3 regions of the Rhodococcus artemisiae genome follow, and region 2 is predicted to be linked to each of the others. Evidence: riboswitches for the same ligand, from Rfam matches in the RefSeq annotation. Region 2 holds a riboswitch; each other region holds the start of a gene.
The links. Region 2 has a riboswitch for cobalamin ahead of Q7514_RS26240 (ABC transporter substrate-binding protein). Riboswitches for the same ligand answer to the same signal wherever they lie in the genome.

Region 1: another riboswitch for cobalamin. It lies ahead of Q7514_RS00675 (ABC transporter substrate-binding protein); the one in region 2 lies ahead of Q7514_RS26240 (ABC transporter substrate-binding protein).
Region 3: another riboswitch for cobalamin. It lies ahead of Q7514_RS19060 (ABC transporter substrate-binding protein); the one in region 2 lies ahead of Q7514_RS26240 (ABC transporter substrate-binding protein).

Annotation. Positions count from the first base shown of each region.
Region 1 covers NZ_JAUTXY010000001.1:130,727-135,056, reverse strand. The annotation lists gene Q7514_RS00685 (hypothetical protein) at 1-367, opposite strand, end outside; gene Q7514_RS00680 (class I SAM-dependent methyltransferase) at 612-1,379, opposite strand; gene Q7514_RS00675 (ABC transporter substrate-binding protein) at 1,376-2,212, opposite strand; cobalamin riboswitch at 2,447-2,576, opposite strand; gene Q7514_RS00670 (GTP-binding protein) at 2,695-3,660, opposite strand; gene ykgO (type B 50S ribosomal protein L36) at 3,732-3,854, shown strand; gene Q7514_RS00660 (MFS transporter) at 4,201-4,330, opposite strand, start outside.
Region 2 covers NZ_JAUTXY010000015.1:184,707-189,036, reverse strand. The annotation lists gene Q7514_RS26250 (ABC transporter ATP-binding protein) at 1-332, opposite strand, end outside; gene Q7514_RS26245 (FecCD family ABC transporter permease) at 329-1,444, opposite strand; gene Q7514_RS26240 (ABC transporter substrate-binding protein) at 1,441-2,454, opposite strand; cobalamin riboswitch at 2,574-2,705, opposite strand; gene Q7514_RS26235 (cation diffusion facilitator family transporter) at 2,793-3,722, shown strand; gene Q7514_RS26230 (histidine phosphatase family protein) at 3,726-4,262, opposite strand.
Region 3 covers NZ_JAUTXY010000009.1:80,991-85,320, reverse strand. The annotation lists gene Q7514_RS19070 (cystathionine beta-synthase) at 1-104, shown strand, start outside; gene Q7514_RS19065 (cystathionine gamma-synthase) at 117-1,268, shown strand; cobalamin riboswitch at 1,381-1,505, shown strand; gene Q7514_RS19060 (ABC transporter substrate-binding protein) at 1,533-2,561, shown strand; gene Q7514_RS19055 (FecCD family ABC transporter permease) at 2,558-3,595, shown strand; gene Q7514_RS19050 (ABC transporter ATP-binding protein) at 3,603-4,330, shown strand, end outside.

The DNA.
Region 1 (4,330 bases), on a different contig from region 2:
TGCGATCGAGGGTGTGACCTCGGGAGAGCAGGGAGGCGACGGTGTGAGAGGTAGCGCGGTCGTGGGGATTCCAAGAATTCAGCAGGTCGACGATGTGCCGGCTGCAGGTGGCGTCACTCGAAAAGGGGAGGCCGAGTGCGTCGAACCCGTCGGGTTCGGTGTAGTCGGCTCGACTCCACCGGGAACCGTCGAAGCCGTAGACGAAGCCGATCCACTCACCGGTTCGACGCTGGCGTTCGATGTAGCGGGCCGCAGCATGTCTCCACCACGGCGGAACACCAGCGAACAGATCTGTTTCGCTGCGGTCGAAATAGTCGGCCGCGGCATCGAAGTAGGCTTCGGAGTATTCGTGGTCGTAACCGATCAAGACAGCTTCCGACCTGCTGTGCCAACGTAGATCTGCCCAGTTCCCGCCACCGTCGTCGAAATGCCAAGTCGCTCCACGCGCATAGCATCCTTCGGCCCATCGGCTTCCTCGAGCGGCCGATACGGCTGCGTAAGAAGCCCAGCGAGGACGCATCTCCTCCGGGGAGGGAATCGCGAGAGTATGCACGAGTCGTGATGGTACCGCCGCCGTCGTCGCCCCGGCCGAGCAGTCCGAGCGCGTCACGTCATCGGTGTGGTCGGACGACTCCGTAGACGACGTAATCGTCGAACAGTTGCCAGACGGTCCCCGACTCGGCGAACCCGGCCTGTCTCAACGCGGCAAGCTGGAATTGCACCGTGGTCGGGGGAGTGCCGTCCCGATTTGCGAATCGGCGCGTTCGTTCGTCATGCAGGTACCCGATGCGGGGGTGTGACCGCAGCAGGTCCCACCATTGATCCCACTCGTCCGCGCCCGCAGCGAAACCGAGGCGCTGGGTCGACCGATCGTGCTGTGCCGACCACTCCGTGATGTGCTGATCGATGCCGTCGAAGCGGAAGTGGTCACCGTTGAGAAACAGGCCACCCGGTCCGAGCATCGATTTGATCTGGGCGTACAGGCTCACCACCTGCTCGGGCTGCAGCCAGTGCAACGCGGTGGTCGAGACAAACGCCCGAGGTGAGGTATCGAGCTGTTCGGCCACCCGATTCGACCACTGTGGATCGGTGAGGTCGGCGTCGACGTAACGCACGCGATGTCCGTAGTCGTCGAGGTACTCGCGGGCGAGTTCGAGCAGCATCGGATCGTAGTCGACCGCGACGACACGCGATTGTGGGAACCGGTCCAAGATCCGCGCGGTCAACGAGCCCGGACCACAGGCGAGGTCGACTGCGGTGAACTCGCCTCCTGTCGCGAGCTCGAGCGTGTCGAGAATCGCCGTGAACCGCCCCTCCCGGTCGGCGATATAGGCGGCCTGCTGGCTGTCCCAGCGCTCGACCAATTCATCGGGTGTCATTGCGCCACACCCAGTTCGCGAAGGTCTGTGGCGAGCTGCTCGATTCCTCCGATGTTGCGGATCGACGGGTCCATGGTGGTGCCTTCGAGGATGATGTAGCGCTTGTTCTGCACCGCGGTCAGACGACTGGCCACCGGATCCGCTTCGAGGAACCTGATCTTCTCCTCGGCGCTGTCGCCGTCACTGCCACGGGTGAGGTCGGCCAAGACGAGGACGGTGGGGTCACGATCCAGGATGCTCTCCCATCCCACCTCGGGCCACAATTGTCGACTGTCGCCGAACGCGTTCTGCGCCCCGACCTCGCGCGTCATGATTCCCGGAGCACCGCAGCAGCCGGCAATGTACGGACTGGCAGTTCCCGCATACCACCATGCGAGTGTCACCTCGGAGGCGTCGATACTTCCAGCAGCCGTCGTTGCCCGGCCACGCAGATCGCCGACCAGGTCATCGCCGCGTTCGCGGACATCGAACAGCGTGGATACGTCCACGATCTCGGAGTACAGATCGTCGAGAGTGAGCTCGGAATCCTGCACGGCGTCCTGCCCGGTGCATTCGCTCGGAGACTGATACGTCGAGATTCCCATTTCAGTGAACCGGTCGCGATCCGCGATTCCCTCATCGGTGAATGTGTAGTCGAAAGTGGTGTAGACGAAATCCGGCTCACGATCCAGCACCGATTCGAACGAGGGGAATTCCGTGTCGAACGCGTACACCTCGGAGGCCGCAGGTTCGAGCTCCGGCAGAAGCCGGTCGTCACCGAGTGCGACCCCGGATAGCCGATCTGCCAGCCCGAGACTGAGCAGCAACTCGACGGCGGGCTGGTTGACGGCCACTGCCCGCTCGATGGGACCGCTGGGTGAAACCGTGATCCCGCAGTTGATCACACCGCGAGCGTCTACGGTATCGTCCGGGTCGTCGCTATCGGTAGAAGTGCCACACCCGGCCGCGCCCAACACCATCACGGTCGCCGCGGCGACCACAGACTTCCGAATTCTTCGGTGCATTACCCATCGAGCTTCCCGTAGCCACTGCACGCGAGCGGACCACACGTCATTACCGGGCACGGCGAGCCGCCACCGGTCCAGCAGGGTATCGGGCTCGGGGTTGTTCGCCCCTCACCGTTGCGCGTCAGCTCCGGATTCCCACCGGATTCCACCTGACCCCATTGTCGGGGCTACCTGGCGTGACGAATCTAGCAAAGAAGGCCATACATCCCAATTGGACCCGTCTGCCGGTCCGATTCGTTCACCGACAGCGAATTCTCCGACGGCGGCTCCACGGGCTTCCGACGCCGCATGTCGCCCGGTACGAGTGTTCACCATCTGGGCAGGGGGTCGGGGATCTGGGTCCAGTTGTCGGGCCCGAGGAGGAATTCGTCGTCGTCGAGTGTGCACTCGTCCAACATCGTGATCGTGCGGGGGATGTCGAGATCGATGCCGAAGAACGCGATGTCCTGACCGAACGTCAGCGGTTCGGGGGAGTGGTCTTCGGTGCGGAGCCGGCCGAGTCCGATCTCTGTTCCACAGTGGTCCCACAGGATCGTCGTGTGTGGCCGGGATGCCAGCCGGCAGAAACCGGCCGAGCGGATCACCCGGCCGCCGGAATCGCAGTCGAACCCGCCACCGAGAATCGCGGCGAGTCGGTCGGGGTGGAATGGCCGGAAGTTCTGATACCGGAACGCCTGCACGCGGTCGTGCGCGACCCGCGGGGAAAATGCGTCGCCCAGCAGGTGGATCCAGCCGGGCCGGTTCAACGTCACCGCTGCGATATCGGTGGGGTGGCCAAGTGGGCCGAGTGGCGCTTGCGGACCGAGAAGGACAAGTGTGGCTGTGGGATTGAGGTGTCCGAGCAGAGCCACGAGTGGATGCAGGTCGGTGGGCTCCATCGAGCCCCATCCGGTCAGCACGAGCGTCGACGCGTGTTCGATGTGTGCCGCCAGCGTCACGGGTGACTCGGGTGCGCCGAGATGTGGCCGTCCGAGCAGGGTTCGGGCGGTGCTGTCGGCGTCGAGGGTGGTGATGACAGATGCCAGATCGGCTCGCATTTCCGAGTGGCGTCGCGCGGACTCGAATTCGGAGACGATGCGCTGCGCGTCGGTGTCGGGGCTGCACCGGACGAGGAGGTCGGGCGTGGCGGAGTTCGGCAGCGCCGGGCCCGCGGACAGGAGTGCGCTGCAGTCGATCATTCGGTTCGTGGCTGTACCGAGGGCTCGCTGGAATGCGTCGGTGGCGGCGTGCTGGGTGAAGAACAGGTGGACCTTCACGGGTTCGGTGGTGTTCATGGTTTCCGTCCTGTGCTGTGCACGTGTGAGATGCGTTAGTATAACGATAACCGTTGTCATTAGGAGGGTGTATGAAGGTCCGTTCGTCGCTGAAGTCGTTGAAGAACCAGCCGGGATCGCAGGTTGTCCGCCGCCGCGGGCGGGTCTACGTGATCAACAAGCAGAACCCGCGCTTCAAGGCGCGGCAGGGATAGCGGGCACAGTCGAATGCAGGTAAGTACGCCCACAAACCCGCCATGCATCGGTCCGGTGAGCCTGCCCGGCGGCAAGCAGAAAGGCCCCCACGCTTCGTCGGCGGTGTAAGCCGCTGCAGATCCTGCCATCGGAAACGGCTCATCAAGGGTTGCCTGCCGGGACACGGAACACAACCGGATTCCATTGCGCTGCTGCGGAGTGCGTTTCCGTTCTCATGCTCCGTCCGCGTTGGAGCGACCTCGTCATCGTCCTTGAACTGGGTTGGGTTCTTCGTCGCATCGACCAGTCGGACTTTTTCGTACGCTGAGCCCATTGTCGCCAGGGGCTTCCGTGCTCCCGGTTGAATCAGGTCCCGTTGGCTTGTTGTTCCACGCCGACTTCCCGCGGTGAGCCCGCGCTTCCGCACATTTCCCGGATCCACAGTAGGACACCACATGCGGGAAAGAATCCACCGAGTACGCACACCGCCCGCCAC
Region 2 (4,330 bases):
GGCTCGAACCATCCGCGCTGCACGGACCGGCCGAGCCGGACGGATTCGCGCACCGTCACCCCACCGAATGCCACGGGCTCCTGTGAGCTGACCCCGATGGTGCGTGCCACGTCCCGTCGACGCATCGAGTGGATGTCGTCGTTGTCCAGCAGGATCGCCCCGCCGCTCACCGACAACGCCCGATAGCAGGTGCGCAGGAGTGTGGTCTTGCCGCTGCCGTTGGGGCCGACGAGCGCGAGCACTTCTCCGGGTGCGACGTCGAGGTCGACGCCCCAGAGGACCTGTCGATCGCCGAGCCTGGCCTCGACGGCGGACGCCTGGAGCCGGGTCACGAGGTTGCCCGACCGTATCGGCGCCACAGCATGGCGATGAAGATCGGCCCGCCCACGAGTCCGGTGACCACCCCGATGGGGAGTTCGGTGGTGTTGCTCACCGACCGGGCGACGATGTCGGCGAGTACGAGCGCCAGAGCACCGAGCAGTGCAGCAGTCGGGATGAGGCGTGCCGCATTGCGGCCAACGAGATAACCGGCGACGTGCGGGACCAGCAGGCCGACGAACCCGATCGTGCCGGATACCGCGACGGCCGCGGCCGCGAGCAGCGACACGGCGAGCAGGATCAGCACACGGAAGCGGGGAACGTCGATTCCCAGCGCGGTGGCGCCGTCGTCGCCGGTGAGAAGCAGATTGAGCTGACGACTGCACAGGATCACCGCCGCACCCACCACGACGAGGACGACCGTCGGTGAGATCAGCGTCGTCCAGGTGGCGTCTCCGAAACCTCCGGCAAGCCACTGCATCACGGTGCCGAGTTGGTGAACGTCGCCGACCACGAGCAGGACGAAGGTGATCAGTGATGAGAACACCATCGACAGCGCGACCCCGACCAGGACGATGGCGGTGACCGAATGCGCACGCACACTCACCACGATGGTGGCGGCGAGAGGGATGAGCGCTCCGATGAACGCGGCCAAGGGCAACGTGAAGATCCCGAGGGCGCCGGCGCCGAGCCCGAGGACCGTCACCGTGGCGACACCGAAGCCGGCTCCCGACGAGACACCCAGCAGGTAGGGGTCGGCGAGCGGGTTACGGGTCGCCGCTTGCGCCACAGCGCCCGCGATCGCGAGCGCAGCCCCCACCACGGCGGCGGTCAACGCGCGGGGGAGGCGCGATTCGAAGACGATCGCGTCGCGGGTTGCGCTCCACCACGGATCCCCCATCATTGCCTCGAACGGTGTGGGAGCGATCCGGTGGCCGACGATCGCCCACACGTCACCCAGCGGAATGGTGACCGTGCCGAGCGACACCGCAACCACGATGGCGAAGGCCAGTCCCACCGCGAGTGCCGTGAGGACCGACCACAGTGAGCGATGGCCGGGCGCGCTCTTCTCGACCGGCGTCGGCGCCGATGCGGTATGCATCGGTGCCTCGGTCACGGCACTCATACGTCGAAGGCCTCGGGATGCAGCCCGCGCGCGATGGTCGTGGCGGAGGTGGCCATGCGGGAGCTCTCGAAGAAGTCGTCGAGGGGGACCACGATGAATCGATCGTTCTGCACCGCGGGGGTGGTCATCATGATCGGGTGGTTCTTCAGGAACTCGATCTTGTCGTCGGCGCTGGTGGAGCCGTAGTCGAGGACCACGATGGCCTCGGGCTGCCGCTCGCCGACCACTTCCCAGCTGGTCTCGAAGTAGGGCTTGGGGCCTTCGGACGTGACGTTCTCGGCTCCTGCGTACTCGCCGATCAGGTTGCCGATGCCGACGCCGCCGACCGACAGCGGCGCAGCTTCACCGGAGTCGTAGAAGAACGTGCGAACGGGCTGCACATCGGCGGCATCCACTCGATCGCGAACGGTGTCGAGTTCGGAGGTGATGCGCTCGGTCAGTGCGGCGGCTTCGTCCTCGGCGCCGAGGATCGAGCCGAGCTGCGCAAAGTCGTTCTCGAGCAGTCCGATGTCGGGGAATCCGGCGCCGCAGTATTCGGAGAACAGGAACGTACCGATGCCCGCGGCTTCGAGACTGTCGCGAGCGAACCCGTTCTTCTCGTCGAAGGCGCTGCGCATGCCGCCGACGATCAGGTCGGGTTCGAGGTCGAGGACCTGTTCGGACGTCGGATATTCCTTGGCGAGCGACGGAATCTCGGCGAACTGTTCGGCGGTCTCCGGCAGCGGATCGGATTGTTCGCCGTAGCCCATGCCCACGATCCGGTCGCCCACACCCATCTGGATGAGTGTTTCGGTGACGTGATCGTTCATGGAGATGATGCGTTGCGGGGGAGTGTCGAAGGTGGCGGTGCGTTCGCAATTGGTGATGGTCACCGGTTCCGCAAAGGACTCGGCCTCGGCGTTGTCGGTGGTGGCGGTACCGCGGGAACACCCGGCCAGTAGCACTGCTGCGGCGGCGAGAGAGGTGAACGCGACGATGTGACGGCGTGCTGGACGGACATGGAGGAGCATGGGACCTCGTGCTCTGCTGGGGTGGACCGGAGCAGATGTCCACCAGGGCAGCGTGGTCCCGGATCGCGGGTGCACGAGCTGCCCTACTGGACTCCGTCTCGCAGACCACGGCGAATGTCGGAGTCGCGGACGCCCACGCAGGTATTCGGGCTCACCGTCGAATTCGACAGTCCACCGTTGCGGGTCAGCGCCGGAATTCGACCGGACTTCCCCTGCTGAGGGCATCAGCAACGCTGGCGTCATTATGCACACGCCGCCGGGAACGTTCGAGGTCGGGACGTAGCCGTTGAATACATGCGCATTTGTGCATACGATGACCCGGACCTGGAAGGAGGCTCATGAGTTCGGGTCACGGACATTCACACGGCATAGGCCACGGCCATGGGCAGGACGCAGGACCGTCGGACCGCACCATCCGCAGGATGGGCATCTCCCTCGCGGTTCTCGGTGTGTTCCTCCTCCTCGAAGCCGGCGTCGGACTGTGGATCGGATCGCTTGCGCTGCTCGCGGATGCCGGGCACATGCTCACCGACGTCGTCGGCGTATCGATGGGCATGGTGGCCCTCGTACTCGCCCGTCGCGGCAGCGCCGCGGCGGCCCGCACGTTCGGCTGGCACCGGGCCGAAGTCCTCACGGCGATGGCCAACGCGGTTCTGCTGCTCGGCGTCGCGGCGTGGGTGATGTACGAGGCGATCAACCGCATCGGCGACACACCCGAGATCCCCGGGGCACCGCTGATTCTCACCGCGCTGGCCGGACTCGCCGCGAACATCGTCGTCATGTTGCTCCTGCGCGCCGACGCCAAGGGAAGCCTCGCGGTGCGCGGGGCCTACATGGAGGTGCTCGCCGATGCGCTCGGTTCCGTCGGGGTTCTCGTCGCCGGTGTCCTCGTCCTGGCGTTCGGGTGGAGTTTCGCCGACGTCATCGTCGGTGTGCTGATCTCCCTGTGGGTCGTGCCGCGTGCGGTGCGCCTCGCTGCAGAATCGCTCCGCATCCTGACGCAGGCATCGCCGAGTCACCTGGACGTCGATGCCGTCCGAGCCGATCTCGCTGCCCTGCCCGGCGTGTCCGGCGTTCACGATCTGCACGTGTGGACCCTGACCACGGGAATGGACGTGGCGACCGTGCACCTCGTGAGCGACCACGACGCGAACTGGGTACTCGACTCGGCGCGCACCACGCTGTCGTCGCACGGTCTCGACCACGCGACCGTGCAGGTGGAACGAACGGTCGACGGGCGCAGATGCGAGGAGGACGTGACGTGGTGAACCTCAGCCCAGACGCAGCGTCCAACGCCCACCCCGTCCGCTGAATCGCGTCACACTCAGCGGCCGGACGTCGGCTCTCCAGAACGCCGAGGCCGGCGCTCCGAGCGCACAGACCGTCGCTGCTTTGACGACCGCCGGATGCGTGACGACCCCGATTCGCTCGGGTGACTCGTCGATGGTGTCCAGCCACGCTCCGACGCGCGCGATCAGGTCGAGGATCGACTCGCCGCCGTGCGGAGCGGACACGGGATCGGTCAGCCACGCAGCCAGTTCGACTTCCGCAACGCTGTCCATCGGCACACCCGACCACCTCGCGCAATCGAGGTCGCGCAGTGCGGGTTCGACGGTCGCCGACCAGCCCAGAGCCACTGCGGTGTCCACGGCGCGGACCTCAGGAGCCGTGAGCGCGCGATCGATCACCGGTGCCGCGACGCGTTCGAGTTCGCGTCGCCCGCGCTCGGAGATCGGATCGTCGGCCGGGAATCGCACATACTGTTGCGCGGGGGTGGAGGCGTGAGAGATCAGGAACAGGCGGGGCACGGGCACAGTGTCCCTCGAGGTGCAGTGTTCTCCGCTTGACACCGACTGACCTGCGGTGCCAAAGTTCG
Region 3 (4,330 bases), on a different contig from region 2:
AGGCGTTCGGCGACACCGACGCGCTCATGGTGATCGACGACGGCAAGCCCGTCGGCGTCATCACCCGCCACGATCTGCTTGGTTTCATCTCCGAAGGCCGATAGGACAGATTTCAGATGACAGACAACACACAGCACGGCTTCGCTACCCGCGCAATCCATGCAGGCTTCGAGCCCGACCCGCAGACCGGCGCGGTCAACGTGCCGATCTACGCGTCGTCGACGTTCGCCCAGGACGGCGTCGGTGAGATGCGCAACGGCTTCGAGTACGCGCGCACGGGCAACCCCACCCGCCGTCCCCTCGAAGCGAACCTCGCGGCGCTCGAAGGCGGCACCTTCGGGCGCGCGTTCGGTTCGGGTATGGCCGCCACCGACTGCCTGCTGCGGTCGGCGCTGAGGCCCGGCGACCACCTCGTGATCCCCAACGACGCCTACGGCGGTACGTTCCGGCTCATCGACAAGGTCTTCACGCAGTGGGGCATCGAGTACACGCCCGCCGCGGTCAACGACCTCGACGAGGTGCGCGCGGCCCTGCGCCCGAACACCAAGCTCGTATGGATCGAGACCCCCACCAACCCGCTGCTCAACATCGGCGATATCGCTGCACTCGCCGACATCGCGCATACCGGTGACGCGAAGCTCGTCGTCGACAACACGTTCGCGTCGCCGTACCTGCAGCAGCCGCTGTCGCTCGGCGCGGATGTCGTGCTGCACTCGACCACCAAATACATCGGCGGACACTCCGACGTCGTCGGTGGCGCACTGGTGACCGACGAGGAAGAACTCGACACCGCGTTCGCATTCCTGCAGAACGGTGCAGGCGCGGTCCCGGGGCCGTTCGACGCCTTTCTCACCCTGCGAGGCATCAAGACCCTCGCGGTGCGCATGGAACGGCACAGCGACAACGCCGAGAAGATCGTCGATGCGCTCTCCGGGCACAAGGCCGTCACCCAGGTCCTGTACCCCGGTCTCGACTCGCACCCGGGCCACGAGGCCGCCGCGAAGCAGATGCGCCGGTTCGGCGGCATGATCTCGGTGCGCCTCGCCGGCGGGCGCCAGGCTGCGCTCGACTTCTGCAAGCGCACGGAGATCTTCACTCTTGCCGAGTCGCTCGGTGGCGTCGAGTCGCTCATCGAGCACCCCGGCGCCATGACCCACGCGTCGACGGCGGGCTCGGCCCTCGAGGTGCCGGACGATCTCGTGCGGCTGTCCGTCGGCATCGAGGATGCCGCCGACCTCCTCGCCGACATCGAGCAGGCACTGGGGTAGTCCCACCCGTCGAATACAGCCGTGGCTCCCGGAAGAACTCCGGGAGCCACGCGCATGAGTGGAGCCGCACCGACCGGATCCGGTCGGTGCCAGGTGAGTTAGGCTGCCGAGGTACCAAGCCGAAACGGACAGCGTTACGGGGGAAGCCGGTGTGAACCCGGCGCGGTCCCGCCACTGTGATCAGCAGAGCACATTCTGCCGAAAGCCAGAGCGCCCAGCTGTCCGTTCCTGATTTCGAGGCGCGTGACCTCGGAAAGGAACGACGTGCACACATCTCTGGGGTACCGGCGCGCCCGCATGCGCCGGCTGATGGCCTCCACAATGACTGCGGGAGTCGTTCTCGTGGTGTCCGCGTGCGGTCAGGCGGTCGACGACACCGGCAGCGCGCAAGAAGCGGGGGAGCTGTACGTCGATCTCGACAACTGCGGAATCACCACCGAGTACACCGCGGCGCCGGAACACGCGGTCACGCTGACCTCCAATGCCACCGAGACCATGCTCGAGCTGGGACTCGAAGACCGCATGGTCGGCACCGCGTACATGCGGGGACGCGAGATCGCACCGGAGTACACCGACGCCTACGGGCAGGTGCCGATCCTCTCGTCCGAGCAGCCCACCATGGAACAGCTCATCGACGCAGACCCGGATTTCGTCTATTCGGGTTACCCCGACGGTTTCAGCGAGAAGACGGGTCATACCCGCGAACAACTCGGCGATGTCGGCATCGACACCCACCTGAACCCTGAAGGCTGCGCCACGGGTCCGGTGGAAATCGACGATATCTTCGCCGAGATCACCACCATCGGAGAGATATTCCGCGTCCCCGATCGTGCGGAAGACTCGGTTGCCGAACTCCGTGCCCGACTCGACGACGTGCGGTCGCGGGTGGGCGATGAGGAACCGGTGACAGTGTTCCTGTACGCGTCCGGCACCGACACGGCGTCGACGACGGGTGCGAACAGCATGGCCACCGCGTTGATAGAAGCCGCGGGCGGCGTCAACATCTTCGGAGACGTCCCCGAGCGATGGATGAGCGTGTCGTGGGAGCAGGTCGCGGAACGGAATCCCGACGTGATCCTGGTACGTGAAGAAGGCACCACACCGCAGTACCAGTCACCGTCGGTGACGACGAAGATCGCGGACCTGATGGCGGTACCGGCGATTTCGGCCACCACAGCGATCCGCAACGAGGCATTCCCGACGATCACGCTGTCGCAACTCCAGCCGGGCCCGTATTCCATCGACGGCGTCGAACATCTCGCACGCCAGTTCCACCCTGCCTCGTTCGGGTGATCGGGCAGGCTCAGCGCGCCCGCTTCCGGGTAGTGCTCGCCGTGTCGCTCGTCGTCCTGCTCGTTGCGGCCACCGTAGGTGTACTGGCGGGGTCGGTCGGAGTGGATGCGACGACGGCGTGGCGCATCATCGGGCATCGGATCTTCGGTCCCTCCGTGATCTCCCCCGATTGGACCAGATCCCAGGATCTGATCATCGCCGATACCCGCCTGCCCCGAGTTCTGCTTGCAGGCTGCGTCGGCGCAGGTCTCGCGCTCGTCGGTGCCACGATCCAGGCGGTCGTCCGTAACCCGCTGGCAGGACCCGGCATTCTCGGTGTGTCGGCGGGTGCGGCTGTCGGAGCCGTGGCGGTCCTGAGATTCGGATTGGGCGGCCGGGCCGTGCTGCTTCCGATCGCGGCGTTTCTCGGGGCGCTCGCTGCGATGGTGATCGTGCTCCTGGTGGCGCGGGGACGCGGACCGCTCGATCCCGTCCGTCTGGTCCTTGCCGGTGTCGCCGTATCCTCCGTGCTGAGCGCACTGACATCGCTGATGGTGCTGACCTCGCCCGATCAGAGTCTTGCCGGGCAGGTCCTACAGTGGACACTCGGTGGGTTCGGTGCTGCCCGCTGGGACACGTTGGCCCTTCCCGTCGTCGGGGTGGCTCTCGCTTGCCTCGCCCTGATGCCGCTCAGCCGAAGCCTCAATGTGCTGCTCACCGGAGACGAGAGCGCGACCGCGCTCGGCGTCGATGTCGGGCGAATGAGATTCGGGTTGATCGTGCTGTCGACGCTGCTGACCGGGATCCTGGTCGCGGTGAGCGGAGTGGTCGGGTTCGTGGGCCTGATGATTCCGCACATCGCGCGCATGCTGGTCGGTTCGGATCACCGGCGGATGCTGCCCGTCGCTCTCGTGGTCGGAGCCGCGTTCGCGATCGGTGCCGACCTGGTGGCCCGGACCGTGATGATTCCGCGGGAGCTTCCTGTAGGCATCATCACGGCACTCGTGGGCGGACCGTACTTCGTCTGGCTGTTGCGCCGCACATCACGGCGGTGAGGAATCGATGCTGAGATTCGAGAACATCACCGTACGCGCGGGTGGGCGAGTGTTGGTCGACGACGTGAGTTTCGACGTCGCTCCGGGTGAGGTCGTTGCCCTGGTGGGTCCGAACGGCAGCGGAAAATCGACGCTGCTGCGTACCGCGTATCGCGCTCTTCGTCCCGCGTCGGGCTCAGTCCACCTCGGTGGGCGCGATGTGTGGCGGAGTCCGGTGCGATTCGTCGGTCGCACAACAGGGGTCGTCGCGCAGACCACTCCGTCCGACTTCCCGCTCACGGTCGCAGATGTCGTCCTTCTCGGCCGCGCGGCGCACAAGGGAATGTTCGACGCAGACAACGAGACCGACGCGATGCTTGTGATCGCAGCGCTCGACGCTGTCGACATGAGTGACCACGCCGACCGGGATTTTGCTCGGCTGTCGGGTGGGGAGCGGCAACGTGTCCTGGTCGCGCAGGCCCTCGCAGGGGAGCCGTCCGTGCTGTTGTTCGACGAACCGACCAACCATCTCGATCTGCGCCACCGGCTTGCCTTGATGCGAGTGATCCGGGATCGGGCACAGACCGCGCTCGTCGCGCTGCACGATCTCGATCTTGCCGCCCGATTCTGTGATCGCATCGCGGTGATGAGCGCGGGGCGGCTGTGGGGCATCGGTACACCCGAGGAGATCGTGACACCGGCGCTGTTGTCCGAGATCTACGGCGTGGACGCCGAGATCCTGCGGCATCCGCGCGA